Linked DNA regions of Cryptosporangium arvum DSM 44712. The protein of the gene in region 1 interacts with the protein of each later gene in a pairwise test. Links are inferred from orthologs where the notes say so. Each region holds a gene or a part of one and is shown on either strand. Other genes may lie near its edges.

Region 1 (15,645 bases):
GCTGCGAGTTCGAGCCGAAGATGAGGTCGACCGCGGTGGCGGTCCACTTCACCTCACCGGTGGTGACGTCGGTGATGTCGTAGGCGTTCTCCTCGGTCTCCGACGCCTTCCACTTCGTCCCCGGCGACAGCAGGTTGGCGAAGAAGTCGTTGGTGAGCACGCCCGGACGGTCGGTGAGGACCCCGTGCGTCGAACCACCGGCGTTGTTGCCGAGCGCACGCAGACCACCGACCAGCACGGTCATCTCGGGCGCGGTCAGGTTCAGCAGGTACGCGCGCTCGACGAGCAACGTCTCGGGCTGGACCTTCTCGCCGGGACGCAGGTAGTTGCGGAAACCGTCGGCCCGCGGCTCGAGCACCGCGAACGACTCGACGTCGGTCTGCTCCTGGGTGGCGTCGGTGCGGCCCGGCCGGAACGGCACGGTCACCTCGACACCGGCGTCCTTCGCGGCCTTCTCGATCGCGGCGTTGCCGGCCAGGACGATCAGGTCGGCGACCGAGATCCGCGCGCCACCGGCGGCGTTGAACTCCGACGCGATGCTCTCGAGCTTCTCGATCACCGCGCCGGTGCCCTCGTTGACGGCCCAGCTGCGCTGCGGCTCCAGGCGCAGGCGCGCCCCGTTGGCGCCACCGCGCTTGTCGGTGGCGCGGAAGCTCGCGGCCGACGCCCACGCCGTCCGCACCAGTTCGGAGACGCTCAGGCCGGAGTCGAGCACCGTCGCCTTGAGCGAGGCCACGTCGGCGTCGCTGACCAGCTGGCCCTCGGCGGCCGGCACCGGGTCCTGCCACAGCTGCGGCTCGGCGACCCAGGGGCCCAGGAAGCGGCTGACCGGACCCATGTCACGGTGCAGCAGCTTGTACCAGGCCTTGGCGAACGCCAGCGCGAACTCGTCCGGGTTCTCGAGGAACCGACGCGAGATCTTGTCGTACTCCGGGTCCATGCGCAGCGACAGGTCCGTCGTGAGCATCGTCGGGCGGTACTTCTTGTTCGGGTCGAACGGGTCCGGGATGATCTCGTCGGACGTCTTCGCCACGTACTGCTTGGCGCCGCCGGGGCTCGTGGTGAGCTCCCACTCGTAGCCGTACAGGATCTCGAAGAAGCGGTTGCTCCACTGGGTCGGCTTGTCGGTCCAGGTGACCTCGAGGCCGGACGTGATCGTGTCCTTGCCCTTGCCGCTCTCGTAGGTGCTGAGCCAGCCCAGGCCCTGGGCCTCGATCGGCGCGCCCTCGGGCTCGGCGCCCACGTGGTCGTCGGCGATGCCGGCGCCGTGGGTCTTGCCGAACGTGTGACCACCGGCGATGAGGGCGACGGTCTCCTCGTCGTTCATCGCCATGCGGCCGAACGTCTCGCGGATGAAGTGCGCCGCGGCGATCGGGTCCGCGCTGCCGCGGGGGCCCTCGGGGTTGACGTAGATCAGCCCCATCTCGGTGGCGCCCACGTCCTCGGCCATCTCGGAGTCCGAGACGTAGCGCTCGTCACCCAGCCAGGCGTCCTCGGGGCCCCAGATGATCTCCTCGGGCTCCCAGGTGTCGGCGCGGCCGAAGCCGAAGCCGAACGTCTTGAAGCCCATCGACTCCAGCGCGACGTTCCCGGCGAGCACCAGCAGGTCGGCCCAGGAGATCTTCTGGCCGTACTTCTGCTTGACCGGCCAGAGCAAGCGGCGGGCCTTGTCGAGGTTGGCGTTGTCGGGCCAGCTGTTCAGCGGCGCGAACCGCTGGCCACCGTCGCCGGCGCCGCCGCGGCCGTCACCGGTGCGGTACGTGCCGGCGGCGTGCCAGCTCAGGCGGATCATCAGGCCGCCGTAGTGACCGAAGTCGGCCGGCCACCAGTCCTGCGACGTGGTGAGGACCTCGGTGATGTCGCGCTTGAGCGCGTCGACGTCGAGCTTGGCGAACTCGGTGGCGTAGTCGAAGTCCTCGCCCAGCGGGTTGACCTTCGACGAGTGGGCGCGCAGCACCGTCAGGTCGAGGCTGTTGGGCCACCAGTCCCGGTTGGTGTGCGGGCGGCCACCGGTCTTGGGCTTCGGCGAGTCGATCGCCGGGTTCTCGCTCTCACTGCCGTGGGAGGTCACCGAGTCGTGGGCGACCGGGCAACCCCCGACGCCTTGCGCGCTGGAGGGAGCGTTGTCTGGGGAGCTCATCTGCATCCTTCCGAACTGCGGGTTGTTCACTGAGCACTACGACGTGTCGAGCATTCGGGGCAGACACCCCAAAAGACGACCTCCGCCTCATCCACCACAAAACCATGGTCGTCCGAGGCAGTGAGACAGGGGGCATGGCCGACGGCGCAGTCGACGTCGGCGATCGTGCCGCAGGACCGGCACACGATGTGGTGGTGGTTGTCGCCCACCCGGGACTCGTACCGGGCGGTGGCACCGGCCGGCTCGATCCGGCGCACCAGCCGGGCGGCGGTCAGCGCGTGCAGCACGTCGTACACCGCCTGCCGGGAGACCGTCGGCAGTTCCTCCCGGACCAGCGCGAACACGGAGTCGGTGTCCACGTGCGGGTGGTCGTGCAGCGCGGCCAGCACCGCGAGACGCGGACGGGTCACGCGCAGCTCGGCCGTCCGCAGCTGCGCTACGAAGTCGGGCGTCACGGGTTCGAACCTAGTGCACTTTTTTGGACCAGATCAAGTTCTGCTCTGGACCAGTTCAACTCTTCGACGTCAGAGCGCGGCCTCGGCGGCGGCCAGCAGACGCTGCAGCTCGACACCGCGGTGGACGTCGGGCGACGGGCTCTTCCCGCTGGTGACCGCCTCGGCGAAGGTGGCGGCGATGCGCTGCTGCACGGTGGCCGGGGGTTCCGCGCCGGGGTCGGCGAGCTCGACGCGCCCGGCGTCGGTGATCGCTTCGCACTTCATGGGGCCGTGCGCGCCCGGCGTGGCAATCGAGAGCACCGCGGAGCTGACCGCGCCGCTCGCGTGCTCGAACGTCACCGCGGTGACCGCGCCCGCCCGCCGGGCGTGCACGACCCTGGCCGGCCCCGCCGCCGACTCGAGCAGGTCGAACACGTGCGGGCCGACGTCCTGGAGCGCGGCCTCGGGCTGCCGCCAGGGCGTGGCGAAGAACGACCCGGGCATCGCGCCGCTGCCGACGAACTCGGCGCGCAGGACCCGCGGGCCGGCCGCGCGCACGCGCTCCACGAACTCCGGCACGGCCGCCGACCAGCGGTTGGTGAGCATCAGCTGGGTGACGACCCCGGCCTCGTCGGCGGCGGCCGCGACGCGCTCGGCGGCCTCGAGGCCGAACGCGACCGGCTTCTCCAGCAACAGGTGCTTCCCGGCCGCGGCCGCGCGCGGCGCGAGCTCGGCCTGCACGTCCGGCGGGACCGCGAACGCCACCGCGTCGCAGGTGCCGAGCAGTTCGTCGAAGCTGCCGGCCACCGGTACCCCCAGCGTCCGCGCGGCCTCGGGGCGGCGGGCCCACACCGCCGCCAGGCTGGTGCCCGGCCCGGCCGCGAGCAGCGGCCCGGTGAAACTCGTCGCCCAGGGACCTGCTCCGACCAGCCCGACACGCACCGTCATCCCTCGATCCTACGGGCGGGCAAATAGCCTCGTGCGGGTGGAGAGACGCTGGCTGTTCGCCGACCAGTTGGGGCCGCACTTCCTCGACGCGCCGGATCAGCCGGTGCTGCTCGTCGAGTCGAAGGGGGTGTTCCGGCGGCGGGTGTTCCACCGGCAGAAGGCCCACCTGGTGTTGTCGGCGCTGCGTCACCGGGAGGCCGAGGGCGACGACGTGCGCCTCGTCCGGGCCGAGACGTACGCGGAGGCGCTCACCGAGCCGGTCAGCGTGTGTCACCCGACCTCGCGGGCCGCCCGCGCGTTCGTCCAGCGGCTGGACGGGGTCGAGATGCTGCCACCGCGCGGGTTCGTCACCGCACCGCCGGACTTCGTGGCCTGGGCGGACGGGAAGAAGCAGCTGCGCCTCGAGGACTTCTACCGCTTCGCCAGGCGTCAGCACGAGGTGCTGATGGACGGGGACGAACCGGCCGGGGGGCAGTGGAACTACGACGCGGACAACCGCGAGCCGCCGCCGCGGGGCACCTCGACGCTCGACGTCCCGCCGCCGCCGGAGATCCGGGAAGACGCGATCGACGACGAGGTGCGTGCCGACCTCGACCGGTGGCAGCACGACGAGGGCATCGAGTTCGTCGGCAACGACGGGCCGCGGCTCTTCCCGGTGACCCGGACCGAGGCGCTGGCGCGGCTGCGTCACTTCGTCGAGCACCGGCTGGCCGCGTTCGGGCCCTACGAGGACGCGATGCTCGCGAACGACCCGCTGATGGCGCACAGCCTGCTCAGCGCGGCGATCAACCTGGGGTTGCTGGATCCGCGCGAGGTCGTCGAGCGGGCCGAGAGGGCCTACCGGTCCGGCGCCGCGCCGCTGGCCGGCGTGGAGGGCTTCACCAGGCAGATCCTCGGCTGGCGCGACTTCGTCTGGCACCTGTACTGGTACTTCGAGCCCCGCTACCGCACCGCGAACGCGCTCGACGCGCGCCGGGAGCTCCCGAAGTGGTTCGCCTCGCTGGACGCCGACGCGGTCGAGGCGCGCTGCCTGTCCGACGTGCTCGCCGGGGTGCGCGATCGCGGCTGGGTGCACCACATCCCCCGGCTGATGGTGCTGGGCAACTACGCGATGCAGCGCGGCTGGCGGCCCGGTGCGGTCTCCGACTGGTTCCACCGCTGCTTCGTCGACGGCTACGAGTGGGTGATGACCGCGAACGTCATCGGCATGAGCCAGTTCGCCGACGGCGGGCGGATGAGCACGAAGCCCTACGCGGCCGGCGGCGCCTACATCAACCGGATGAGCGACTACTGCGGGGGCTGCCGCTACGACCCGAAACACCGCACCGGCGACGACGCCTGCCCGTACACCGCCGGGTACTGGAGCTTCCTCGCGCGCCACGAGGAGGCGCTCGAGGGTAACCACCGGATGCGTCAGCCGCTGCGTGGGCTGCGCCGCCTCGACGACCTCGACGCGCTCGTCGAGCAAGAGCGGGCCCGCGGCTCGCGCGCGCCCTGAGTCAGCTCAGCACGGTCGCGTCGAGGGTCTCGCGCAACCAGCGCTCGTAGTCCTCGCCGGTCCAGCCGCGTTCGTCGAGCAGGAGCCAGACCGCCGGTGAGTTGAGCGTCCACACGATGTCGACCGCCCGGTCGCGGCCGAGGCCGGGGCGCAGCCAGCCGTGTTCGTCCCAGGCGGTGACCGCCATCCGGGTGCCGATCAGCCGCTCCCCGTCGATCGTGTGCATGAACGCGTCGAGTTCGGGGGTGCTCCCCCGCGCCGGTACGACGATCCGCAGCACCGCGCCGGCCCGCTCCATCAGCCACCGGGCCAGCGCGGCGTAGGCGCGGGTGGTCTCCCGCGGCGTGGTGGCGCGGTGCACGGCGAGCGACTGCGGCCGCCCGGCGATCGGGACGTCCTCGTCGTCGCCGGCCATCGCGATGTCGTAGACGGACTTGAGCAGCCCGGCCTTGCCACCGAAGCGCTTGTAGACGGTCTCCTGGGAGACGCCGGCGACCTCGGCCACCCCGCGGATCGTGGTGGCCGCGTAACCGCTGGTCAGGAAGGACTCGCGGGCGGCGGCGAGGACGGCCGCGCGGGTCTCGCGGGCGGCCGCGGCCCGCGTGCGGTTGTCGTAGGGCATGGATCTCCGGAACACCGTTGCGGCCAAGTTCGATACAGCCTACTGTCCTGAGTTGTGTACAGCATCATGTATCGAAATCGGAGGACGGAATGCCCGACGTGGCCGAACGCGCGATTCACCTGATGATGGCGGGAACCCTGGACGATCTCCGCGAGGTCGTGCACCCCGGGGCGACGAACCGCGAGGCGGTCGCGGAGCCGCCGGCCTGCCGGGGCACGGGGCCGGAGGCGTTCTGGGCCACCGCGCTCTGGTTGCGTACGGGCTTCAGTGAGCTGGCGTTCACGGTCGACGAGAGCGTCGTCGAACGCGACCTGGTGGTCACGTACGGCCGGATGTCGGGGCGCCAGACCGGGGATTTCGTGGTCTGGACCGCGGCCGGTGCGGTGGAGCGCGCGTTCGCGCCGACCGGGCGGCGGTTCGAGGTACGGCACGCGCATTTCCAGCGGGTGCGTGACGGCCTGGTCGTCGAGCACTGGGCCGTGCGTGACGACCAGTCGATGGCGATGCAGCTGGGCTGGCTCCCGCCGTCGCCGCTCTACCTCGCGCGCTGCGCCCGGGCGACCCGCCGCGCCCGCCGCGCCGCGTCCGCTTCCCCGTCCGTACCCGCGGCCGCGGCTGCGCCCGCCACGACACGGCCCGCCTGACGCGGGGCCACCTGACGCGGGGCCACCTGACGCGGGGCCACCTGACGCGGGGCCACCTGACGCGGGGCCACCTGACGCGGGGCCACCTGACGCGGGGCCACCTGACGCGGGGTGGGGGCGCGGGGCCACCTGACGCGGGTCGGGGGCGCGGGACGGGGAGCGGCGGATTCGGGCGCGCGGGCCGAGGGGCGGCGGATTCGGGCGCGCGGAGGGTGGGCCGGGGTAGGTCAGGCGCTGGGGAGGCTCACCCGCAGCCGGGTGCCCGCGCCGGCCTCGCTCTCGACGAGCGTGCGTCCGTGCAGCGCCCGGACGCGGGCATCGATGCCGGCCAGCCCGCCCCCGGGGATCACCCGCGCCCCACCCGGGCCGTCATCGGCCACCACCCCGTGCACCCACCCGCCGGCCTCGGTCACCTCGATCCGCACCCGCGCGCCGGGAGCGTACTTCGCGACGTTCGTCAGGCCCTCGCAGAGCGCGAAGTACACGGTCGCCTCCGCCGCCTCGGACGCACGCCCGACCTCCACCGCCAGCTGCACCACCAACCCCAACCGCTCCGCCACCTCACCCAACGCCACCCCCAACCCCTCCGCCCGCAACACCGACGGATGCAAACCCCGCGCCAACGCCTCCAACTCCGCGATCGCCCCCACCACCTCCGACCGGCACGACACCACCACCGACCCCACCGGCTCCGGCAACCCCTCCAACCCCTCCAACCGCGACACCAACCCCACCAACCGCCGCTGCGCCCCCTCCCGCAGATCCGCCTCCAACCGACACCGCTCCGCGCGCCCCCGCTCCTCCACCCGCGCCTGCGCCGCCAACACCAACTCCAACTGCGCGGTCACCACCGCCTGCAACTGCGCGGTCAACAACGCCGGCGAACCCGCCCGCAAGACCGCCTCCACCACCCCCGCACGCCCCCGCAAACCCTCGTCCAGCTCCACCAACGCCAACGGCTGCCCCTCCTCCACCCGCACCTCCGCCCACCACCGCCCGGCCGCCGCCCGCGGAACCCCCACCAACCGCCCCCACCGATCCACATAACTCCGCTCCGCCGGCACCCAGAACAACAACCGAAGACGCGGATCACGCAACGCCGCCGCCAACGCATCACGCACCGACCCCACCGACGACGTCGACGACGTCATCCGCACCACCCGATGCGGCGCATCCACCTCACGCCACCGCTCGCGCAGTGCGCCGGACAGCACCGCCAGCGGCACCGCCATCGCGAGGAGGTTCACCACCACGTAGAAGGAGAGCAGCGCGTCGAGCTCGGTCCACGCGTCGGAACCGGTCGTCAGCACCGCGGCGCCCACGCCGAAGAATCCGGTGGCCAGCAGCAGCGGGAGCATCGCCGAGCGCTCCAGCTCGGAGAGGCGACGGGCCCGGCGGACGAGCACCACGAGGTACCAGACGACGAGCAACAGCTGGGCGACGATCACGATCTCGACGGTCAGGTCGAAGACCCGGCGTTGCGACGCGACGTTCGGCCACACGACGTCGGGGTGCAGGCCGTTCCACTCCGGACGCGACACGAGACCGACGACCACCTGACCGCCGATCAGGACCACGACCGCGCACACCACCCACGCCCGTTCGGCCCGCCCGGTCAGCCGGCCCCCGGGGTAGAGCAGCACCGCCGCGCCCGAGAGCACGTAGGCCGAGCCCTGCGCGAGGAACGAGACCAGCGGCCAGATACCGCTGTTCCAGGTCACCACCCAGGCCAGCGCCACGCAGAACGCGCCGGTCACGAGCAGGGTCCCGGACCGGCGACGGCCGTCGGCGCTCCCGGCCAACAGGCCACCGGCGGCGGCGAACCCGGCGCAGCCGAGGCAGGTCATCAGCGCCGCCGGCACGTGCTCACGCCAGTAGGGCAGGCCGCAGACGAACGCGAGCAGTCCGGCGAGCGGCCCGACCAGCAGCGGGGCCGCGCGGGGCTTCACTGCACCTCCCGGGGGGTCGGTTTCTCCGGGGCATCGTACGGAGTCCCCGGGGCCGCCACGCCCCCTGTTCACCGCACACGTCGCGGGCATTCGTGGTAATCATCACCTCTGGGGCTCGCCGTCCGGTTGTTACCCGGCGTGGCGAGGGCGCTGAGCGTCGGTCCGTCATCCTGCTGCTACGGACTGCTCCGGACATAGCGCACTGCCGTCCAGCAGGCGAGATATCCGGACTGTGACCTGTCCCGCACCCGAGTTCCGACTCACGGCTGTAACGATGGGTGGATACAGGACCCTCGGGCGAAACCCGTCCGGAACATGGGTCCGCGGCCGCGCACCCCTGCACGTCGACATCCGGGAGGAAGAGCATGACCGATGAGCGCAAGGACGACTTCGTCCTGCAGTACGGGGACGAAAGCCTGCCGCTGCCGGTGCGCGAAGCCTCCGAGGGCTCCGGCGGCCTCGACATCGCGCCGCTGCTCAAGCAGACCGGCAAGGTCACCCTCGACACCGGTTTCGTGAACACGGCGTCGTGTACGTCGGCGATCACGTACATCGACGGCGACGCCGGCATTCTCCGCTACCGCGGTTACCCGATCGAACAGCTGGCCGAGAAATCGTCGTTCCTCGAGGTCTCGCACCTGCTCATCCACGGTGAGCTGCCGACCGAGGCGGAACTGAGCCGGTTCACCGAGGACGTCAAGGAGCACACGCTCATCCGCGAGGAGATGCGCCGCTTCTTCGACGGTTTCCCGCGCGACGCGCACCCGATGGCCGTGCTGTCCTCGGGCGTCAGCGCGCTCTCGACGTTCTACCAGGACAGCCTCGACCCGTTCGACAAGGACCAGGTCGAGATCTCCACGGTGCGGCTGCTCGCGAAGCTGCCCACGATCGCGGCCCACTCGTACAAGAACTCGATCGGGCACCCGACGCTCTACCCCGACAACTCGCTCTCGTACGTCGAGAACTTCCAGCGGATGACGTTCGGCCTGCCGACGACGCCGTACGAGGTCAACCCGCTGCACTCGCGAGTACTCGACATGCTGCTCGTGCTGCACGCCGACCACGAGCAGAACTGCTCCACCTCGACGGTGCGGCTGGTCGGTTCGAGCCAGGCGAACATGTTCGCGTCGGTGTCGGCCGGCGTGAACGCGCTGTTCGGGCCGCTGCACGGCGGGGCGAACGAGGCCGTGCTGAGCATGCTCAGCAAGATCGACGCCGAGGGCGGTGACGTCGGCTCGTTCGTCAGCGCGGTCAAGGACAAGTCGGCCGGTACCCGCCTGATGGGCTTCGGCCACCGCGTCTACCGCAACTACGACCCGCGGGCGACGATCGTCAAGAAGGCCGCGCGCGAGGTCATCGACGCGATGCCGAACCCGGACCCGATGCTGGACATCGCCCTGCAGCTCGAGGAGATCGCGCTGTCGGACGACTACTTCGTCGAGCGCAAGCTGTACCCGAACGTCGACTTCTACACCGGCCTGATCTACCGGGCGATGGGCTTCCCGCCGCGGATGTTCACGGTGCTGTTCGCCCTCGGCCGGCTGCCGGGCTGGATCGCGCAGTGGCGCGAGATGATCAACGACCCGGCGACCAAGATCGGCCGTCCCCGGCAGGTCTACACCGGCGCGACCGAACGCGACTACGTCGCGCTGTCCGACCGCTGACCAGCGGGGTCCGGTGGGGCGGTGCCCGCCCCACCGGGTCCGGGTCAGGGCTTGAAGAAGTTGACGAGGTTGCCGTCGGGATCGCGGACCAGCAGCGACCGGTTGCCCCACGGCATCGTCGTCGGCGGCATGACCACCTCGACGTCGTCGAGCGTGCCGTGGAGCGCGTCGACGTCGTCGACCAGGAACTCGACGATGACCGAGCGGTTCGCGGCCGGGCTCGCCACCGGCACGGTGCGCTCACCGCCGATCGCGAGCGTCGCGGCGCCGGTCGTGAACGTGGCGAACTCGGGCGTGGCCCAGGTGGCGGTCAGCCCGGTGGTCTTCTCGTAGAAGCCGACGAGGCGGGCGACGTCGGCGGTGATGACACGGATCGAAACGAAGTTCATGCCCGCACGCTAGGAGCAATACCGGACAGGATCCGCCCGGTATCGTCGGCGGTGTGGCCCGGCCGACCGCTCGTGTGCTCTCGCTCCTCGAACTTCTCCAGTCCGGTGGTGTGCGCACGGTCGGTGAGCTGGCCGGACGACTCGGCGTCGACGAGCGGACGGTCCGGCGGTACGTGCAGCACCTGGTCGACCTCGACGTGCCGGTGGAGTCGGTCCGCGGCCGGTACGGCGGCTACCGCCTGGCCCGGGGGCACCGCCTGCCCCCGCTGATGTTCAGCGAGGACGAGGCGCTGGCCGTGCTGCTGAGCCTGGCCACCGCACGCACGGGCGACACCGCCCAGGAGACCGCGCGGGCCAAGCTGCGCCGGGTGCTGCCGGCCCCGCTCGCGCGACGGCTGGCCGCCGTCCTGGACTCGGTGTCGTGGACCGCGCCGGTGGCCGCACCCACGCCGGACAGCGAGATCCTGCTCCCCCTGGCCGCCGCCGTCCGGGACCACCTCCCGGTCCGGCTGGCGTACACCACCGCCGACGGCCGCCGGAGCGAGCGCACGCTCCATCCGCACGCGCTCGTCGTCCACAACGACCACTGGTACGTCACCGGGGCCGCGGACGGCGAGGACCGCGTCCTGCGCCTGGACCGGATCGCGAGCGTGCGTACCGGGCCGGGCACGTTCACCCCGCCGGAGCACCGCGACCCGGCCGAGCACCTGCTCCACCGGCTCGCGACCGTGCCCTACCGCCACCACGTCCGCCTGCGCGTGCACGCCACCCCCGCCCAGGTCCGCCGCCGGCTTCCACCCGGCCTCGCGCTCGTCCACGACCGAGGCGATCACCTCGACGTGGAGCTGCGGGTGGAGAGCCTCGACTGGCTCCCCGCCGTCCTCGCCTCCCTCGACGCCCCGTTCACCGTCGAGCGCCCGGCCGAACTGCGCGACCTCGTCGCCGCCTTCGCCGACCGCCTCCGCGCCTACGCGACCGGCGACACCCCGGCGGCACCCCCCGGTGACGCCGAGTCGCACCGCACCGGCCGCTAGGGCAGGGCGTCGCCCGGTCGCACCAGGCCACTCTGGTAGGCCACCACGACGAGCTGGGCCCGGTCGCGGGCGCCGAGTTTGGTCATCGCGCGGTTCACGTGGGTCTTCGCGGTCAGCGGCGACACCGTGAGGCGGGCGGCGACCTCCTCATTGGACAGACCGTGCGCCACCAGCACGAGCACCTCGCGCTCGCGGTCGGTGAGGTAGCGCAGACCCGGGTGGTCGGTGGCCTCCGGGCGGCGCTGGGCGATGAAACGCGCGACCAGACCCCGGGTGGCGCGCGGGGAGAGCAGCGCCTCGCCGTCCGCGACCACCCGGATCGCCGCGACCAGGTCGTCGGGGTCGACGTTCTTGCCCAGGAACCCGCTGGCCCCGGCCTCCAGCGCGAGCACCACGTTGTCGTCCTCCTCGAACGTCGTGAGGACGAGGACCCGGACGCCGGCCAGCCGGTCGTCCGCGCCGATGCGGCGGGTCGCTTCGATGCCGTCCATCGTCGGCATGCGCAGGTCCATCAGGACGACGTCGGCCATCGCGGAGTAGGCGAGGTCGACCGCGGCCCGGCCGTCCGCCGCCTCACCGACGACCTCGAGACCGGGCTCGGCGTCGATGATCATCCGGAACCCGGCCCGGATCAGCGCCTGGTCGTCGACCAGGAGAACCCGGATCACGCGGTCACCTCCGCGCGGAGCGGGAGCACGGCGTGCACCCGGAAGGAGCCGTCGGCGGTGGGGCCGGTCTCGAGCGTGCCGTGGGCGGCGGTGGCCCGTTCACGCATACCGAGCAGGCCGAACCCCGACCCCGCGGCGGCGGACGGGCGGATCCGGTTCTCCACCGTCACCCGGACCTCCTCGGTACCGAAGTCCACCGACAGCGACGCGGACCCGTCGCCGTAGCGGCGGGCGTTGGTGAGGGCCTCCTGGAGGATCCGGTACGCGGTGATGTCGGTCATCGCCGGCAGCGCGCGGTGCTCTCCGTGCTCGGCGAACGACACCGCGAAGCCCATCGCCCGCAGGTCCTCCAGCAGCGCGGGCAACCGGTCCATCCCGGGCGTCGGCTCGGTGCTCGTCACCTCGTTCGGATCACGCAGCACGCCGACCACCGACTGGATCTCGGTCAGCACCGTGTCCGCGGCCGACCGGATGTGCGTCAGCACCGGCCAGACCTGCTCCGGGTCGCGTCGCAGGACGTGCGTCGCCGCGCCCACCTGCACGGAGATCACCGCGATGTGGTGCGCGACGACGTCGTGGAGCTCCCGGGCGATCCGCAGCCGCTCGTCGATCACCCGCCGCCGCGCTTCCTCCTCGCGGGTGAGCTCGGCCTGCCGCGCACGCTCGGTCACCTCGGCGATGTAGGCCCGCCGCGACCGGACCGAGTCCCCGATCGCCGCTCCCCCGAAGATCCACACCGGCACCGCGAACGAGTTCACACCCCACCACATGTCGAAGTGCAGGATCAGCCCGGGCACGCAGACCGCCGCCGACACCAGGGCCGCGTACCCCCACGGCCGCCGTCCCTCCAGGTCGAGCGCGACCGAGTACATCAGCACGCCCATCCCGAGGGCCAGCGCCGGGAACAGAAACCCGGAGACCACCCCGCCCGCCACGACGAGCGTGACGAACACCAGCACCGGCAACGGGTAGCGGCGGCGCAGCAGGATCGACCCGACGCCGATCACCGCGAGCGGCACGCGCCAGGGCAGCTCGACGGTCTGCTCGGCCTGGAGGCTCAGGAACCCCGTCACCCCCGCCAGCAGCAGGTCGGTGAGCAGGGCCTGGTGCGCGCGGACTCTCGACATCATCGAGATCGACAGTAAACGAGCAGGTCGCGGGCTACCTCGTCCGGTCGTGGTAGCGGCCGGCGGCGTCGGTACCACGACCGTGGTAGTCCCCGGCCTGCAGCGGCACGACGACGCGGGACGCCCACCCGGCGATCGTCGGATCCGTGGCTACTCTCCTGTACCGGCTGGGCCGGTTCTCCTATCGGCGTCGCGGCCGGATGACCGCGGCCTGGGTCGTGTTGGTGGTGCTGTTCGGCGTGGGCGCGGCGACGATGTCGGGCCCCAGCGAGGAAGGCTTCTCGATCCCCGGCACCGAGTCGTCCCGGGCGATGGACGTGATCAGCGCGAAGATGAACACCGGGTCCGGGGACACCGCGTCGGCGAACGTCGTGTTCACCGCAGGCGACCTGGCCGGTGCCGGGCCCCGGACCGCGATCGAGGGCGCGCTCACCGAGCTGCGTGCGCTCCCCGACGTCGCGGCGGTGTCCGACCTCGTCGTCGCCGAGGACCGGCGGACCGCGTACGCGACCGTCGCGTACGACGTCCCGGTCACCGATCTGGCCGACGACGCCCGCGAGCAGTTGATCGACGCCGGTCGTTCCGCGGAGCCGGCCGGGATCGGGGTGGAGTTCTCCGGGTCGGCCGCCCAGGAAGCGGGCGAGACCCCGGCCGGTGAGGTGCTCGGCGTCCTGGTCGCGGCGCTCGTGCTCGTGCTCACGTTCTCCTCGCTCGTCGCGGCCGGGCTGCCGCTGCTCACCGCGTTGATCGGGGTCGGGCTCGGGATGCTCGGCATCCGGATCGCGACCGGGTTCTTCGACCTGAGCGCGACCACGTCGACGCTCGCGCTGATGCTCGGGCTCGCGGTCGGCATCGACTACGCGCTGTTCGTGCTGTCGCGTTACCGGCACGAGCTCCGGCGGGGCCGCAGCGGCGAGGACGCAGCAGGGCACGCGATCGGCACCGCCGGGTCCGCGGTCGTGTTCGCCGGTCTCACGGTCGTCATCGCGCTCGCCGCGCTCTCCGTCGTCGGCATCTCGTTCTTGACGTCGATGGGGCTGGCCGCCGCCGGAACCGTCGCCGTCGCCGTCCTGATCAGCCTGACGCTCCTCCCCGCCCTTCTCGGTTTCGCCGGGAACCGCGTCCTCCCCCGCCGCGCCCGCACCGGGCGGCCGCCGGCCGGACCGGAGGGACGGCGTCCGCTCGGGGAGCGGTGGGCGCGGTCGGTGGTCACCCACCGGGTCGGGGTGGTGCTGGCCGCGACCGGTTTGCTGGTGCTGACCGCGCTGCCGGCGCTCGACCTGCGGCTCGCGCTGCCGGACGAGGGCACGGCCCCGGTCGGCACCACGCAGCGCACGGCATACGACCAGCTCAGCGAGGGCTTCGGGGCCGGCTTCAACGGTCCGCTCGTCGTCCTGGTCGAGGCCGAGCCGGGGCGGGCCGCGGCCGCCGCCGACCAGGCCGGTGCGACCCTGCGCGGCCTCGACGACGTCGTCGCGGTCACCCCGCCCACGGTCAACCCGGCCGGTGACACCGCTCTGCTCACCGTGGTGCCGGGCAGCGGCCCCAGTGCGGCGGAGACGACGGCGCTCGTCGAGACGATCCGCGCCCAGCCCGACCCACCCGGCGCGACGCTTGCGGTGACCGGCCCGACCGCGCTCGGCATCGACGTCTCCGACAAGCTCACCGACGCGCTCGTTCCGTACCTCACGGTCGTCGTGGGCCTGGCGTTCCTCCTGCTCATGCTGGTGTTCCGCAGCCTCGCCGTGCCGCTCAAGGCGACCGTGGGGTTCCTGCTCTCGATCGCGGCGACGTTCGGCGCGACCGTCGCGGTCTTCCAGTGGGGCTGGCTCGCGGGCCTGCTCGGCGTCGACACGACCGCGCCGATCGTCAGCATCATGCCGATCTTCCTGATCGGCATCCTGTTCGGGCTGGCGATGGACTACGAGGTCTTCCTGGTCACCCGGGCCCGCGAGGAGTTCGTGCACGGCGCCACCCCGGACGCCGCCGTGATCAGCGGGGTCAGCCACGGCGCCCGGGTGGTGAGCGCGGCCGCGATCATCATGATCTGCGTCTTCGCCGGGTTCGTGCTCAGCGACGAGCCGATCATCAAGTCGCTGGGCTTCGCGCTCGCGTTCGGCGTCGCCGTGGACGCGTTCGTCGTCCGCATGACGATCGTGCCCGCGGTGCTCTCGCTGCTCGGCCGGGCGGCCTGGTGGCTCCCCCGCCCGCTCGACCGGTGGTTGCCGAACGTCGACGTGGAAGGAGCGCGGCTCACCGTGGCCGAGGAACCGTCACCGGTAGCAGTACGAGTCTGACGAGGCGTCGCCGCCCTGCAGGCGGATCTGGTGCACGCGGCGGCCGCGGAACTCCTCACCCTGGGGGAAGAACGCCGGGTCGACTCGGAGCCCGCCGGCGGGGTCGGCGTCCAGCTTGGCCATCCAGGCGCCCACGCCGTCGGGGAAGAACTGGTCGTCCCAGGCCCCGTAGAGCGAGTTCGTGAAGTACACCCGGCGGCCGTCCCGGCTGACCTCGACCATCTGCGGGCC
Region 2 (15,649 bases), 2.9 Mb from region 1 along the record:
CGGGAACGTCAGCCGGAGCGTCCGGTCGTCGGGGGCCTCGACACCCGGCGGGTACGGCGCTTTCGGGGTGGGGCCGGTGTACACGGCGCGGAAGTCCGCCTGGCCGGCCAGCCAGCGCTGCAGGTACGTGAAGCCGGTGGCCCGCTCACCGAACGAGCGCGCGATGCCGTTCGCGACGTCGCGTGCGGTGACCGCCTGGCCGTCGGCGAATTTGACGCCGGGGCGGATGGTGAACTCCCAGGTGCGGCCGCCGTCGGAGCTGCGGCCGGTGTCGGTGGCCAGATCGCCGACGAGGGTCGCGCCGGTCAGCCCGTCCTCGCGGTACCCGGTGAGGGTGCGGGCCAGGAGGCGGGAGCTGCCCATCATGCCGTCGGGGTAGCGGTTCTGCACCGGGTCGAGTTCCCAGTACTGCGCCTGCGCGTACACCGTGACCGTGCCGCCGCGTCGGGCGCCGGGCACGGCGGGGGCCGGGCCGGTCGCCGCGTCGTCCGCGGCGTACTGCTTCACGGTGAGGTCGGGCTTCGATGGTGCGACCGCCCGGTGGTTCTGCTCGGGCCACTGCGCCCAGATCACACCGGCACCGGCCGCCACGGCCAGCACCACGGCCGCCGCGGTCGTGCCCAGCGCCACCCGCCGCTTCCGCCCTCGCCGCCCGGCACCCCGGTCGGCCTCCGCGACGCTGACCGGACCTCCGACGGCACCACTTGCTTCGTCGGGTTCCCCCACGGTCGGAGGGGGCGTGGTGAACTCGGCGGTCAGCGGATGCGGCGAGTTCAGGTGCACGGTCGTCCGGCTCACCTCGTCGGCGTCCGACGGAGTGACGCGGGCCGGCGGTGGCACCGACGGCAGCACCCCGGGGCGCTGCAGCGTCAGGGCGGCCAGCAGTTCCTGGGTGCCCGGCCGCTCACCGGGTTCCTTGCGTAACGCGGCCGCGACGAGGTCACGCAGCGGCGCGTCGAGCTCGCCCAGCCCCGGCTCCCGCTCGAGCGTCCGGTAGAGCATCACCTCGGGCGGACCCACCCCGAACGGGGGAGTGCCCGAGCCGGCGAAACACACCGCCGCGCCCCAGGCGTGCACGTCGGTCGCCGGCGTGACCGCGGACCCCCGGAACTGCTCCGGCGCCATGTACGGCGGCGATCCGATCGCGCCGCTGGTCAACCCGCTCACCAGGTCGGCCGCGCGGGCGATGCCGAAGTCGATCACCCGCGGCCCGAACCGCGACAGGATCACGTTGCTGGGCTTCAGGTCACGGTGCACGATCCCGGCCTCGTGGATCGCCACCAGCGCGGTCGCGATCCCGATCGCCACCGCGTCCAGGGCGCCGCCGTGCAGCGGACCCTGCTCCTCCACGACGTCCTGCAGCGTCGGTCCGTCGACGAACTCCGTGACCAGGAACGGCTGCTCGCCCTCGACGTCGACGTCGAGCACCGCGGCCGTACTGAACCGGGCCACCCGCGCCGCGAGCGTGGCCTCCGACCGGAACCGGGTCCGGAATTCCGGGGCGTCGGCCAGGTGCGGATGGATCACCTTGACCGCGACCTGACGCGTGCGCCCATCCGGTTCTTCGGCGACCCCCGCGTAGACGATGCCCATGCCGCCGGCACCGAGACGGCCGACGAGCCGGTAACGGCCGAGCCGCTGCGGGTCCTTGTCACGAAGCGGCTGCACGCCCACCTCTTCCCGCAGGCCGTCCGGTTCCGCGGGCAGCGTAGCGAGGGTCCACCAAGGAGAAACTGTGGGGCCTTTCACGTGCGCTTTTGGGTATCTCTGTTCTCTGAATCGGAACAGACCGACCAACTCGGGTGCGACTGCTCACAACGGGTGCTGCGGTGGGTACGCCCTCATTAACCTCGGCCCATTCCCGCTCCCGCTCCCCTACGGAGGCCGCGATGACGGACCAGCAGAAGTACGTCTACGACTTCTCCGAGGGCAACAAGGACCTCAAAGACCTGCTCGGCGGCAAGGGCGCCAACCTGGCCGAGATGACGAACCTCGGGTTACCGGTGCCGCCGGGTTTCACGATCACCACCGAGGCGTGCACGGTCTACCTCGAGACCGGTGAGACACCCGAAACCCTCGACGACGAGGTGACCACGCACCTCGAGGCCCTGGAGCGGGCACGCGGCAAGAAGCTCGGTGATCCGGACGACCCGCTGCTGGTCAGCGTCCGTTCCGGCGCGAAGTTCTCGATGCCCGGGATGATGGAGACGGTGCTCAACGTCGGGCTCAACGACCGGTCGGTCGAGGGTCTGGCCCGGCAGGCCGACAACGAGCGCTTCGCGTGGGACTCGTACCGCCGGCTGATCCAGATGTTCGGCAAGACCGTCCAGAACATCGAGGGCGAAGCGTTCGAGGACGCGATCGACGAGATCAAGCGTGAGAAGGGCACCGAGAACGACCTCGACCTGGACGCCGGCGACCTCCGGAAGCTCGTCGACGTCTACAAAGGCATCGTGCGGGAGCACACCGGCGCGGACTTCCCGCAGGACCCGCGGGAGCAGATGACCGCCGCCGTCAACGCGGTGTTCGACTCCTGGAACTCCGACCGGGCCGTGCTCTACCGGCGCCAGGAACGCATCCCGGCCGATCTCGGTACGGCGGTAAACGTTGTCGCGATGGTGTTCGGCAACATGGGGATGGACTCGGGGACCGGGGTGGCCTTCACCCGCGACCCGGGCACCGGTGAACAGGGCGTCTACGGCGACTACCTGCAGAACGCGCAGGGTGAGGACGTCGTCGCGGGCATCCGCAACACCGTGCCGCTGCAGGACCTCGAGAAACTCGACAAGACCTCGTACGACCGCCTGATGGACATCATGGCGACGCTCGAAGGGCACTACCGCGACCTCTGCGACATCGAGTTCACGATCGAGGCCGGCCACCTCTGGATGCTCCAGACCCGGGTGGGCAAGCGCACCGCGGCGGCCGCGTTCCGGATCGCTTCGCAACTGGTCGACGAAGGGGTCATCGACCTCGACGAGGCCGTGCAGCGAGTAACCGGGGAGCAGCTCGTCCACCTGATGTTCCCGCAGTTCGACACGTCCGCGAAGGTGCACCAGCTCGGCCGGGGCATGTCGGCGTCGCCGGGTGCCGCGGTGGGCAAGGCCGTGTTCGACTCCTACACCGCGGTCAAGTGGTCGCGGTCGGGCGAGAACGTCATCCTGGTGCGCCGGGAGACCAACCCCGACGACCTGAACGGAATGATCGCGGCGCAGGGCATCCTGACCAGCCGCGGGGGCAAGACGTCACACGCGGCGGTGGTGGCGCGGGGCATGGGCAAGACCTGCGTCTGCGGCGCCGAGGAACTCCAGGTCAACACCAAACGCCGCTTCATGACGGCGCCCGACGGCACCGAGGTGCACGAAGGCGACGTCATCTCGATCGACGGCTCGACCGGCCGGGTGTACCTCGGTGAGGTGCCGGTCGTCGACTCGCCGGTGGTGGAGTACTTCGAAGGCACGGTCGACGAAGCGGACGACCTGGTGCAGGCCGTCGACCGGATCATGAAGCACGCCGACACGAAGCGCCGGCTGGGCGTCCGGGCCAACGCCGACACCGAGGAGGACGCGGAGCGGGCCCGCCGCTTCGGAGCCGAAGGCATCGGGCTGTGCCGCACCGAGCACATGTTCCTCGGTGAGCGGCGCCAGCACGTCGAGCGGCTGATCCTGGCCGAGGACGACGAGCAGCGCGACCAGGCCCTGGAGGCGCTGCTCCCGCTGCAGCGCTGGGATTTCCTGCAGCTGCTCACCGCGATGGACGGGCTGCCGACGACGATCCGGCTGCTCGACCCGCCGCTGCACGAGTTCCTGCCGAACATCACCGAGCTCTCGGTGCGGGTGGCGCTGGCCGAGTCGCGGGGGGAGAAGAACGAGAACGACCTGCGGCTGATGCAGGCCGTGCACCGGCTGCACGAGGCCAACCCGATGCTGGGCCTGCGCGGCGTCCGGCTCGGCCTGGTCGTGCCGGGGCTGTTCAACCTCCAGGTCCGGGCCATCGCCGAGGCGGCCGCCCAGCTGGTGAAGCTCGGCAAGGACCCGAAGCCGGAGATCATGATCCCGCTGGTCGGGTCGGTGCAGGAGCTGGAGATCATCCGGGTCGACGCCGAGCAGGTGCTGCGTGAAGTCGTCGAGGACACCGGCGAGGAACTGAACATCCTGATCGGGACGATGATCGAGCTGCCGCGGGCGGCGCTGACCGCGGACCAGATCGCGGAGAGCGCCGAGTTCTTCTCGTTCGGAACCAACGACCTGACCCAGACGACGTGGGGCTTCTCGCGCGACGACGTCGAGGCGGCGTTCTTCTCCACGTACCTCGAGGTCGGGATCTTCGGGGTGTCGCCGTTCGAGACGATCGACGTCGACGGTGTCGGGGAGCTCGTGCGGATCGGCACCGAGAAGGGACGGGCGACGCGTCCGGGCCTGAAGGTCGGGGTGTGCGGGGAGCACGGCGGTGACCCGGACTCGGTGCACTTCTTCAACCGCGTCGGGCTCGACTACGTGAGCTGTTCGCCGTTCCGGGTGCCGGTGGCGCGGCTCGAGGCGGCCCGGGCCACCGTGGCGCAGGAGGGTGGCTCGGACAGCCGCTGACCGGTACCCGGGCGCCACCGCGAACACGGTGGCGCCCGGGTCACGCTTCCCGCGGCGGTGCCGTCGATTCGCGCCGCACCAGTTCCATCGGGGCGCCGACGGTCTCGGAAACCGGGGCGTCCGGATCAGTGGTGGTGAGCTTCTCGACACCGCGCCGGCCGAGTTCCTGGAGGGGCATCCGCACGGTCGTCAACGCCGGCACCAGGTACTCGGCGAACGGCAGATCGTGCACCGCGACGATCGACAGCTCGGACGGCACCCGGACCCCGCAGCGGTACGCCGCCCGCACCGCGCCGATCGCCGACGTCACGTTCGCGACGAACACCGCAGTGGGACGCGGGGTGCGTCCGAGCAGCTCGGTCATCGCCTGGAACCCGCCGTCGGCGGTGTAGTCCGCGCGCACCGCCAGCCCCGGGTCGGGCGTCGCACCGTGCCGCCGCATCGCGGCCCGGTATCCGCTCGCGCGCCGGGACGCGGTGTCCGATCCGTCCGGACCGGCGAGGTGCGCGATCCGCCGATGCCCCAGGTTGACCAGGTGCTCGACCGCCATCGCGGCCGCGCCCTCGTCGTCCAGGACGACGTGGCGGGTGGCGTCGGCCATGCTCCGGTTGAGCAGCAGCCAGGGCATGCCGGACTCGCGCAGCGCCGCGGGCGTCGCCGTCACGCCCCCGGCGAGCAGCAGCCCGTCCACCCGGCCGTCGGCCAGCAGGTCCAGGTACGGCTGGGCCGAGTCCGCGACCCGCCCGGAGCCGGTCACCAGCACACACCCCCGCTCCGCCGCCGCGGCCTCCGCGCCCGTGACGATCTCGGCGTACACCGGGTCGGCGTGGTCGGGGACGAACAGGCCGATTGTGCGGCTCCGGCGGGTGCGCAGCGTCCGGGCGGCCGCGTTCGGCCGATAGCCGAGCGCCTTCACCGACGCGAGCACCCGCACCCGGGTCTCCGGGCGGATGTTCAGCCCCGGATCGCTGTTCATCACCCGCGAGATCACCGACCGGTCAACCCCCGCGTGCGCGGCGACGTCCGCGAGCGTGACGCGTTTCCCTGGTTTCACAGCGCAGATTCTTCCGGTCGCTGCCCGTCGCCGGAGCGATCCGGCACCTCGACGACGGTCGGCTGATCGTCGTGTCCCGGGGGTTCCGGTTCGCCGCGGTAGGCGATCGGGGCTACAGCGAGCCCGTCGGGCCGTCGGGCCGCCGGGTCGGCAAGTCGATCGGGCCGGCAAGTCGATCGGGCTGGTGACGGCGTCGGGTCGGCGAACGGGTTTGGGTCGGCAAGCCGATCGGGCTGGCGACGGCGTTGGGTCGGCGAACGGGTTCGGGTCGGCAAGCCGATCGGGTCGGCGAACGGGTCGGGGATCCGGTGCCGGGTGGCCGGGTGGCGGTGGTGCCGGGCGGTCGGGTAGTTGAGCCGAGCCAGCCGTCGGTGTTCTCCGCGGGAGTGTGCCGGCGGCAGTGCGGATGGTCGTCGAGGTGGAGGCCGGGAAGTCGCTCGCGCCATCCGCCCGTCGGCTTCGAGGAGTTGCGACGTATGCCGGTCCCGGCGGTGCCTTTTGACCAGGGCGAGGCGCGGCGAGGGCAACGAGCACGAGGTCGAAGTCAATCAATTGACCGGAGTGTTGGCCTGTTTCAGCGCTCGCGAGCAAACGCTTGACTAGCCTGCTGTGCCTGCTGTGCCTGCTGTGCCTGCTGTGCCTGCTGTGCCTGCTGTGCCTGCTGTGCCTGCTGTGCTCACGGTATTCGGCTGCGCGGCCTGTCTGCGGGGGTCGATCGCCCTCTGCGGTTGATGGCACGCTGCGGCAACAGGGGGGCGAGGTCGTCTGATGCCCGCGGCGCTCGAGTGCGCCCGCTGGCGCCGCGCTGTATCTGCTGTGTCTGGCTGCGCTCAGTGCGCACGGCTGGGCTGCTTGTTCGCAGCGGTCGGCGCCCTTGCGGTCGATGGCGCCGCGGCGAGAGCGGTCGTGGCCTGCCCGCGCGGCTGCCTGCACTCACGGTGCTCATAGTGCCTGCGGACCCCGACATGGCCAGCGTTTCCTGCGGTGCCGGTGCTCCATGCGGACCCGGTGCTTCCTGCGGTGCAGGTGTATATGCGGTGCCCGTGTTACTCACAGCGCCCGTGTTACTCACAGCGCCCGTGTTACTCACAGCGCCCGTGTCATCCGCAGTCTCATGCCTCCCTCCGGTTCCCACACCCTGTGATGCGTGCGGTGCTCGCGTGTGCCCGCGGCGCTGCCTATGCCCGGCGCTCACCGGTGCCCGAAGCGCCAGCCGTGCCCGAAGCGCCCAATCGTGCCCGAAGCGCCCAGTCGTGCCCGCAGGACCCGACCGTGCGAGCAATGCCCGTATGCCCTCGGCGACCACCCGCACCCGTAGTGCGGGCTGCGCCCGCCGGCCCTGCCCGCGCCCACCGACCCCGCCCACCCCTATCGGTCAATGACACCCTGGCGGGAACGGAGTGACGTCACGCCCAGATCGGCCCGATGGCCGGCCGCGGCGCCCTCGCGGTGGCCGCTGCCGCTCAGATACCGCGGCCCCATCGTCCCCAACCTCGGAAAAGCCTCCGCGAACCGGGTGTCGACCACCCGCCGCCGGTCGGCCAGCACCACTTCGGCCGAGCGACCGGCCGCGCTGGTGGACGTGGTCTGCGCCCGGGCCCGCTCCTCCGCCTCGGCCAAGCGGTGGTGGATCGTCGCGCTGAACCCCACGATCCAGGACCGCCGGTAGGCCGCGACGTGCTCCCCGGGCGGAACGCGCGCCGCGAGCACCCCGCGTACCGCCTGCAGCAGCAACGACGTGAACAGGATCTCGGCGCGTTCGATGTCGGACGCGAACCCGAACAGCAGCGCGGTCGTGTCCCGCCCGCGGTACCCGGACTTGTGGACCACCCGCAGCCCCATCGCCCTGGCGATTCCGGCCAGCAGCCCGAACTTGTCCCGCGCGTACGGCGGATCCACCGGGATCTCCCGGTCGGCGATCCCGTCGGCGGTCTCGTCGCCGTCGGCGAGCATCGCCCGGTCGACCCCGTACCGAGCCATCAACTCGGCGGCCTTCGCGGTGAACGTCTCGGCCTCGGCCGGGCTGGCCGCGGCGTCCTCGGCCTGTGCGAGCAGCTTGCGGATGACCGCGAGCTTGGCGTCCGTCGAACTCATGCGCCCCACCCTCACAGCTCCCGGACCCCACGTCGACACCCGCCGGAGTCGCTGTGGATATCCCACCCGCCTAGGCTCGGACCCATGCCGCAAGAGCTGCTGGTGATCGTCAACGAAGGCGCTGGCAGTACCGAACTCGCCGCCGTCGACAAAGCGGTCGAGGTCCTGCGCCGCGTCGCCGACGTCGTGGTGGCGCGTACGGCCGACCTCGACGCCCTCGGCGCTGCCCTGCGCATCCATCGCGAACGCACGACCGTGCTCGCCGGCGGTGACGGGTCGCTGCACGCCGCGGTGCAGTTGCTGTACGACGCCCACCAGCTCGATCCACAGCGTCCGTTCGGGCTGATCCCGCTGGGTACGGGCAACGACCTGGCGCGCACGCTCGGCATCCCGCTCGACCCCGTCGCCGCCGCCGAGACCGTGCTGGACGGCTACGCCCGCGCGCTCGACATCGCGGTCGACAACACCGGCGAGGTGCTGGTGAACGCCGCTCACGCCGGCGTCGGCGCGGAGGCCGGCCGGCTGGCGTCCGGCTGGAAGCCGACGCTCGGCGTCGCGGCCTACCCGCTCGGCGGCCTGGTCGCGGGCTTCACCAGCGAGGGCTGGCACATGGCCATCGAAGTGGACGGCGAGCAGGTCCACGGCCCCGAGACGCCGGTGCTGATGCTGGGTATCGGCAACGGGCGTTCGATCGGCGGGGGCACGCCGCTGGCGCCGAACGCCGAGCCCGACGACGGCCTGCTCGACGTGGTGGTCGCCGCCGTCCAGGGCCCCCGTAACCGGTACGAGTACGGCCTGGCGCTGCGTAACGGCGTCCACATCCGCCGGGAGGACGTGCAGGTCTACCGGGGCGGCACGGTCGTGCTGAAAGTCCCCGACGGTGCCGACGTGTTCCGGGTGAACACCGACGGCGAGATCAGCGACGAGGTGACCCACCGCTCCTGGGACGTGAAACGGGGCGTCTACTCGATCCTGGTCTCGGGCTCGGCGCGGGCCGTCTGGTGACCGACCCCGGCGCGGAGCGGCTGGTCGCCGAACCGGCGAAGGACCCCGGCACCGGCCGCACTCCCTACCAGCGCGACCGGGCCCGCGTCCTGCACTCGGCGGCGTTCCGCCGGCTCGCCGCCAAGACCCAGGTCATCACCGCCAGTGGGGACGACTTCCTGCGCACCCGCCTCACGCACTCGCTGGAGGTCGCCCAGATCGCCCGCGAGATGGGCGTCGCGCTCGGCGCCGACCCGGACGTCGTCGACACCGCCGGGCTGGCGCACGACCTGGGGCACCCGCCGTTCGGCCACAACGGCGAGGACGCGCTCGACGTCGTGGCGCAACCGGCCGGTGGCTTCGAGGGCAACGCCCAGACCCTGCGCGTGGTGAGCCGGCTGGAAGCGAAGGTGCCCGGGGCCGGCCTCAACCTCACCCGCGCGACGCTCGACGCGATCACGAAGTACCCGTGGGGCCGGAAACCGGGCACCCGGAAGTTCAACGTCTACCCCGACGACCAGCCGGTCTTCGAGTGGTACCGGGAGCAGGCTCCGCCGGACCGGCGGTGTCTGGAAGCCCAGATCATGGACTGGGCCGACGACGTGGCCTACTCCGTCCACGACCTGGAGGACGGCGTGCACGCCGGCCACGTCCGGATCGAACTGCTCGCCGACCCGGACGAACGCGACGCGCTCTGCGCCGACGTGGCCCGTGTCTACTCGCCGGAGTCCCCGGGCGACCTGCGTGCGGTGCTCACCGAGCTGCTCGCCGAGCCCGTCGTGGAGGGGCTCGCCCGGTACGACGGCAGTCACCTCGCGCAGTCCCGGCTCAAGCAGGTCACCAGCGCACTGGTCGGGCGGCTGTCCGCGGTCGCGGTGCGGGCCACCCGGGAGAAGACCGGTCCGGGCCCGCTGCGTGGCTACGCGGCCGACCTGGAGATCCCCCGGCGGGCCCGGGCCGAGTGCGCGCTCCTCAAAGGACTCGCGCTGCGCTACGTGATGAACCGCCCCGGCGCGAACGCGCGCTACGTCCGGCAGCGCGAGATACTGACCCGGCTGGTCGAGGCCCTCCTGCACCGGGCTCCGGACGCGCTCGACCCCATTTTCGCTCCGCTCTGGAAGAGCGCCGCCGACGACGCCGCCCGCCTGCGCGTCGTCATCGACCAGGTGGCGAGCCTGACCGACCCGGCGGCGGTCGCCTGGCACGACCGCCTCGCCGGACCCCTGGAAGGAGCACCGCAATGAAGTACGCCCGGCTCGGCCGCACCGGTCTGGAAGTCTCCCGGATCTGCCTGGGTTGCATGACCTACGGCGATCCGGACCGCGGGAACCACAGCTGGACGCTCCCCGAGGACGAGAGCCGCCCGTTCATCCGGAAGGCGCTCGACGTCGGCATCAACTTCTTCGACACCGCGAACGTCTACAGCGACGGCAGCAGCGAGGAGATCGTCGGGCGCGCGCTGCGTGACTTCGCCAAGCGCGACGAGATCGTCCTGGCCACCAAGGTCAACGGGCGGATGCACGAGGGCCCGAACGGCGCCGGCCTCTCCCGCAAGGCGATCCTCGCCGAGATCGACAACAGCCTGCGCCGCCTCGGCACCGACTACGTCGACCTGTACCAGATCCACCGCTTCGACCCCCAGGTGCCGATCGAGGAGACCGCCGAGGCGCTCCACGACGTCGTGAAGGCCGGTAAGGCGCGCTACATCGGCGCGAGCTCGATGTGGGCGTGGCAGTTCGCCAAGTACCTCCACGTCGCCGAGAAGCACGGCTGGACCAGGTTCGTCTCGATGCAGAACCACTACAACCTGCTCAACCGGGAGGAGGAGCGGGAGATGATCCCGCTCAGCATCGACGCCGGCGTGGGCGTCATCCCGTGGTCGCCGCTGGCCCGGGGCCGCCTCACCCGCGACCCCGAGGTCACCACCAACCGCAGCGAGAGCGACGCGTTCGGCAGCCGGCTCTACGACGTCGAGGCCGACCGGGCCGTCGTCGCGGCGGTGGCACGCATCGCCGAGGAACGCGGTGTCCCGCGGGCGCAGGTGGCCCTCGCCTGGATGCTCGCCCGGCCCGGTGTCACCGCGCCGATCATCGGGGCGAGCAAACTCTCGCACCTGGAGGACGCGGCGGCCGCGGTCGACCTCGACCTCTCCGCCGACGAGATCGCCGCCCTCGAGAAGCCGTACGTGCCGCACGCCGTCGTCGGTTTCTAGGCCGTGGCCGAGGGGCCCAGGGCGGTCACTCCACCGGGTGGCCGTCCAGGGTCCAGAAATGGAAACCGCCGAGCATTTCCTTGACGCGGAAGCCCAGTTCGGCCAGGCGCAGCGCGGACTTGGTGGAGCCGTTGCAGTGCGGGCCGTCGCAGTAGGTGACGTACATCGCCGCGCGGTCGAGGTGCCCGGTGCTCTCCGCGGTGATGCTCCGGGTCGGCAGGTTCAGCGCCCCGGGGACGTGTCCGGCGGCGTACTTCTCCGGCGACCGGGCGTCCACGACGACGAACCCCGTGACGCCATGCGACAGGTCGCTCGCGACGTCGGCACAGTCGGTTTCGAAGCGGAACCGTTCGCTGAGGCGAGCCACCGCCGCCTCGGGTTCGGCCGCCGGAACGCGGGTGACCAGCCCGCGCAGGACCTTCATCGGGCCAGCTCCAGCCTGCGCACGGCGGTGGTGCGGCCACCGAGCTCGACCGCTCCGTCGCCGGTCGGGCCGGCGATCAGGACCGAACCGACGCCCTGGTGGATCTCGACCCTGCGGCCGAGCTTCCCGACGAGCGCGACCGCGGCGGCGCCGGTAGCTTCGTCCTCCTGAATGCCCATATCGACCGGGAAGGACCGGGATCGCACTATTCCGGCGGCCTCGTCGATCCAGGCCCAGACGTACTGCTGGCCCTCGGTCGGCAGCGGGTAGTTCTCGACCTCGGCCGCGCTGCCGAGCTGCCGGAAGTCGAACTTCGGTGTCCATTCCGGACGGGCGGTCACCCAGGTCAGGTCCGTCTCGTAGCGGACCGCGACGGTCCCCGCGGGCGGGCGCAGCGCGTCGACCGGGGCCTTCTCCCGGGCGAGCAGCCAGGCGGTGCCGACGGTCGGGTGACCGGCGAACGGCAGCTCGACGGCGGGGGTGAAGATCGTGATCGCGCCGGTGGCCGCGTCGTCGACGAAGACGGTCTCGCTGTAGCCGAGCTCGGCCGCGACGCCCTGACGGTCGGCCCGGAGAACGCTCGCACCGTCCAGGACGACGCCGAGCGGGTTGCCGGCGGTACCGTCGGGACCAGGGAAGACCAGCAGTTCGTGCACCTCGATGCTCATGCCGCTGAGCATGCCGTGCCGACGTCGGTTCAGTCGACTGGCAGCATTGCCCACTATCGCAAGAAGACTGCCAGAAGGGGTCGCCGCCGATTGTCGGGGGTTCGCCATAGACTCGACGCCGTGGCGGGGCGGATCAGGGACAGCGACATCGCGTTGGTGCGGGAACGGTCACCGATCGTCGACGTCGTCGGTGAGCGGGTGACGCTCCGGCCGGCGGGCGGCGGCACGTTCAAAGGGCTGTGCCCCTTCCACGACGAGAAAACGCCGTCTTTCAACATCAACCCGGCTAAAGGCGTCTACTACTGCTACGGCTGCGCCGAGGGTGGCGACGTCCTGAGCTTCGTCATGAAGACGGAGATGCTGACGTTCTCCGAAGCGGTCGAGCGGATGGCCGCCCGGGCGGGGATCCAGCTCACCTACACCGAGGCCGGGCCGGCGCCGGTGCGCAACACCGGCCAGCGTCAGCGGCTCATCGCCGCGCACACCGCGGCCGCCGAGTTCTACGCCGAGCAGCTCGGCACCCGCGACGCGATGCCCGCGCGCGAGTTCCTCGCCGCCCGGGGCTTCGGGCCCGACGCGGCCCGCCAGTTCGGCTGCGGGTTCGCCCCCGCCGGCTGGGATGCGCTCACCAAACACCTGCGCGGCCGCGGCTTCACCAACGAGGAGCTGGTCACCGGCGGTATCTCGAAGGCCGCGCGGTCCGGGTCGCTGATCGACCGGTTCCGCGGGCGGCTGGTCTGGCCGATCCGCGACCTCGGCGGCGAGGTGATCGGGTTCGGCGCCCGCCGCCTGCTCGACGGCGACGACGGCCCGAAGTACCTGAACACCCCCGAGTCGCCGATCTACAAGAAGTCGCACGTCCTCTACGGCGTCGCGAACGCGAAGAAGGACATCGCGAAGCAGCAGCGCGCGGTCGTCGTCGAGGGCTACACCGACGTGATGGCCTGCCACCTCGCCGGTGTCGTCACCGCGGTCGCCACCTGCGGCACCGCGTTCGGCGCCGACCACATCCAGGTGCTGCGGCGCCTCCTGATGGACCAGGACGAGTTCCGCGGCGAGGTCATCTTCACCTTCGACGGCGACGCCGCCGGGCAGAAGGCCGCGGTGCGCGCGTTCGAGGACGACCAGCGCTTCGTCGCCCAGACGTTCATCGCGGTGTCGCCGCAGAACATGGACCCCTGCGAGCTGCGGCTCGCGCACGGCGACTCCGCGGTGCGTGACCTGGTGGCCCGCCGCGAGCCGCTCGTCGCGTTCGTGCTGCGGACGCTGCTGGCGAAGTACGACCTGGACACCGTCGAGGGCCGGGTCGCCGCACTGCGCGCCGCCGCACCGCTGGTCGCGCGCATCAAGGACCGGGCGCTGCGGCCGGAGTACGCGCGCAAGCTCGCCGGTGACCTCGGCATGGACCTGGAGCCGGTGCTCAAGGCGGTCAACGAGGCGGCCGGCAAGGGCGGCGGCAAGGGCGGGGGCGGTCGCAACGCGGCCCCGAACGGGAGGGCGCCGCGTCAAGGTGGTGCGCCCGAGGCCGAAGACGACGCGCCGGTGAGCCCGGCCGGTGGGCGGCCCGACCCGGCCGACCGCGCGCTGATGGTGGAGCGCGAGGCCATCAAGCTCGCCGTGCAGGAGCCGGTGCTGGCCGGGCCGCTGTTCGACGCGGTCGGCGAGGACGCGTACACCAACCCGGCGTACCGGTCGGTGCGGCGCGCGGTCGCGGTGGTCGGCGGCGCGGTGGTCGGTACGTCCGGGCCCGAGTGGGTGCAGGCGCTCATCGACGCGTGTGACGACCTGGTCGGCAAGGCGCTCATCGTCGAGCTGGCGGTCGAGCGGCTCTTCAACGACGGGGAGATCGATCCCCGCTACGTGTCCGCGCAGATCAACGAGGTGCAGCGGCTCGCGACGGTGCGGCGCGTCGTCGCGGTCAAGTCGAAGTTGCAGCGGGTCAACCCGGTCGACGCCGTGGACGAGTACATGAAGCTCTTCGGTGAGCTGGTCGCGCTCGAGCAGTATCTGCACGGGCTGCGCGAACAAGCGATCGGAGGCCTGTGATGAAGCTCCTCGACCGGCTGTTCCGCCGGGACGCCCCGCCGGTGACGCCACCGCTGGACCCGGCCGACCGGGTCGTGTCGTGGGCCACCACCGCGGAGGCGGTCGCGGTGGCGAGCGTGCACGCGCTCTGGCTGCCGCCGAAGAAGGGCGTCTCCGATCAGGAGTGGCACCGGCTCGGCTGGCACGAGATCCACAAGGCGGTGTGGCGCGACGGGTCGCTCGTCGTCACGCCGGGGGTCGAGGTCGAGCCCGGGGTGGTGGCGGACGGCGCGGTGCGTCGGCTGCGGCTGCCCGACCCGCGTGACCTGCCGGTCCAGGTGCGGGAGCGGGTCGAGCGGAGCGTCGCGCACACCGAGCACCACGCGCTGAGCGGCGGTGGGGGAGTCCGGGTGGTCGCCAGGCGCGTGCCCGGCCACGACGGCCTGACCTGGCAACTGCGCTTCGACGACCCCGCCGACCGGAGTTCCGACGCCGCCCGGGCCGAAGCCGAGGTCCTGCTCGACGCCGCCCGCGCCACCCACGAGCCCGTCTAGCTCCGCAGGTAGGTCAGGACGGCGAGGACACGGCGGTTGTCGTCACCGGCCTGCTCCAGGTCGAGCTTCGTGAAGATGCCGGTGATGTGCTTGCCGATCGCGGCGTCGGTGACCCGCAGCTGCCGGGCGATCGCGGCGTTCGACCGCCCCTCGGCCATCAGCGCGAGCACCTCGCGCTCCCGCTCGCTCAGCCGCTGCAACGGGTCGCGGTTGCGCCGCAAGAGCTGTCTCACCACCTGGGGATCGACGACCGTGCGTCCGGCCACCACCTGCGCCACCGCGTCGACGAACGCCCCGACGTCGGTGATCCGGTCCTTCAGCAGGTAGCCGACCCCGGCGTTCCCGGGGGAGTCGAGCAGCTCGGCGGCGTAGGTCAGCTCGATGTACTGGCTGAGCACGAGCACCGCGAGCCCGGGACGCCCGCTGCGCAGCGTCACCGCGGCTCGCAGCCCGTCGTCGGTCTCGTCCGGCGGCATCCGGACGTCGGTCACGACCAGGTCCGGATCGAACGCCGACGTCGCCGACCGCAGCGAATCGGCGTCCCCCACCGACGCCACCACGTCGTACCCGAAGCGGGACAGCGCGGCCGCGATGCCCTCCCGGATCAACGCGCCGTCCTCGGCGAGCACTACTCGGACGGCGCGCACGGCAGCTCCACCCGCAACACCGTCGGCCCACCCGGCGGACTCACCAGCGCGAGCCGGCCGGCCGCCGCGGCGACCCGGTCGGCCAGGCCGGCCAGACCGCTGCCCGGGGCCGCGGAAGCGCCGCCCACCCCGTCGTCCCGGATCTCGACGACCAGCCGGGAGCCCTCCTGCCCACCGGTCACCGACGCACTCGAACACCCACTGTGCCTGGCCACGTTGGTCAGCGCCTCGCACACCACGAAGTACGCGGCCACCTCCACCGACGACGGCAGCCGCCCGGGCAGCTCGAGCTCGACGTCGACCGGGACTCCGGACCGGTCCGCGAGCTCGGCGACGGCGGCGGGCAGGCCCCGATCGGTGAGGATCCGCGGGTGGATACCGCGGAGGAACTCCTGGAGTTC

What was found.
Region 2: the proteins of CRYAR_RS20310 (region 1) and CRYAR_RS07575 interact in binary tests that used the Escherichia coli proteins (3 or more experiments, as listed by UniProt). The link is inferred for Cryptosporangium arvum DSM 44712 from one-to-one orthologs.

Annotation. Positions count from the first base shown.
Region 1 is NZ_KK073874.1:4,524,837-4,540,481, reverse strand. The notes cover bases 7,890-10,749. They hold CRYAR_RS20310 (citrate synthase), read left to right. Parts: upstream 7,890-8,600; coding sequence 8,601-9,899; downstream 9,900-10,749. Other genes in these bases: CRYAR_RS20300 (helix-turn-helix transcriptional regulator), read left to right, coding at 10,342-10,749; CRYAR_RS20305 (VOC family protein), read right to left, coding at 9,944-10,288; CRYAR_RS20315 (sensor histidine kinase), read right to left, coding at 7,890-8,235. Also shown: katG (catalase/peroxidase HPI), read right to left, coding at 1-2,140; CRYAR_RS20340 (Fur family transcriptional regulator), read right to left, coding at 2,167-2,595; CRYAR_RS20335 (Gfo/Idh/MocA family protein), read right to left, coding at 2,665-3,522; CRYAR_RS20330 (cryptochrome/photolyase family protein), read left to right, coding at 3,560-5,020; CRYAR_RS20325 (TetR/AcrR family transcriptional regulator), read right to left, coding at 5,022-5,642; CRYAR_RS20320 (ester cyclase), read left to right, coding at 5,732-6,286; more of CRYAR_RS20315, read right to left, coding at 6,514-7,889; more of CRYAR_RS20300, read left to right, coding at 10,750-11,322; CRYAR_RS20295 (response regulator), read right to left, coding at 11,319-11,990; CRYAR_RS20290 (histidine kinase), read right to left, coding at 11,987-13,120; CRYAR_RS20285 (MMPL family transporter), read left to right, coding at 13,264-15,414; CRYAR_RS20280 (selenium-binding protein SBP56-related protein), read right to left, coding at 15,391-15,645.
Region 2 is NZ_KK073874.1:1,636,463-1,652,111, forward strand. The notes cover bases 6,915-9,778. They hold CRYAR_RS07575 (diacylglycerol/lipid kinase family protein), read left to right. Parts: upstream 6,915-7,818; coding sequence 7,819-8,739; downstream 8,740-9,778. Other genes in these bases: CRYAR_RS07570 (DUF2786 domain-containing protein), read right to left, coding at 7,009-7,734; CRYAR_RS07580 (deoxyguanosinetriphosphate triphosphohydrolase), read left to right, coding at 8,736-9,778. Also shown: CRYAR_RS42845 (ABC transporter substrate-binding protein), read right to left, coding at 1-1,668; ppdK (pyruvate, phosphate dikinase), read left to right, coding at 1,890-4,586; CRYAR_RS47950 (LacI family DNA-binding transcriptional regulator), read right to left, coding at 4,627-5,640; more of CRYAR_RS07580, read left to right, coding at 9,779-9,962; CRYAR_RS07585 (aldo/keto reductase), read left to right, coding at 9,959-10,930; CRYAR_RS07590 (rhodanese-like domain-containing protein), read right to left, coding at 10,956-11,354; CRYAR_RS07595 (PhzF family phenazine biosynthesis protein), read right to left, coding at 11,351-12,022; dnaG (DNA primase), read left to right, coding at 12,143-14,068; CRYAR_RS07605 (hypothetical protein), read left to right, coding at 14,068-14,601; CRYAR_RS07610 (response regulator), read right to left, coding at 14,598-15,248; CRYAR_RS07615 (sensor histidine kinase), read right to left, coding at 15,230-15,649. UniProt on the Escherichia coli protein: In vitro phosphorylates phosphatidylglycerol but not diacylglycerol; the in vivo substrate is unknown.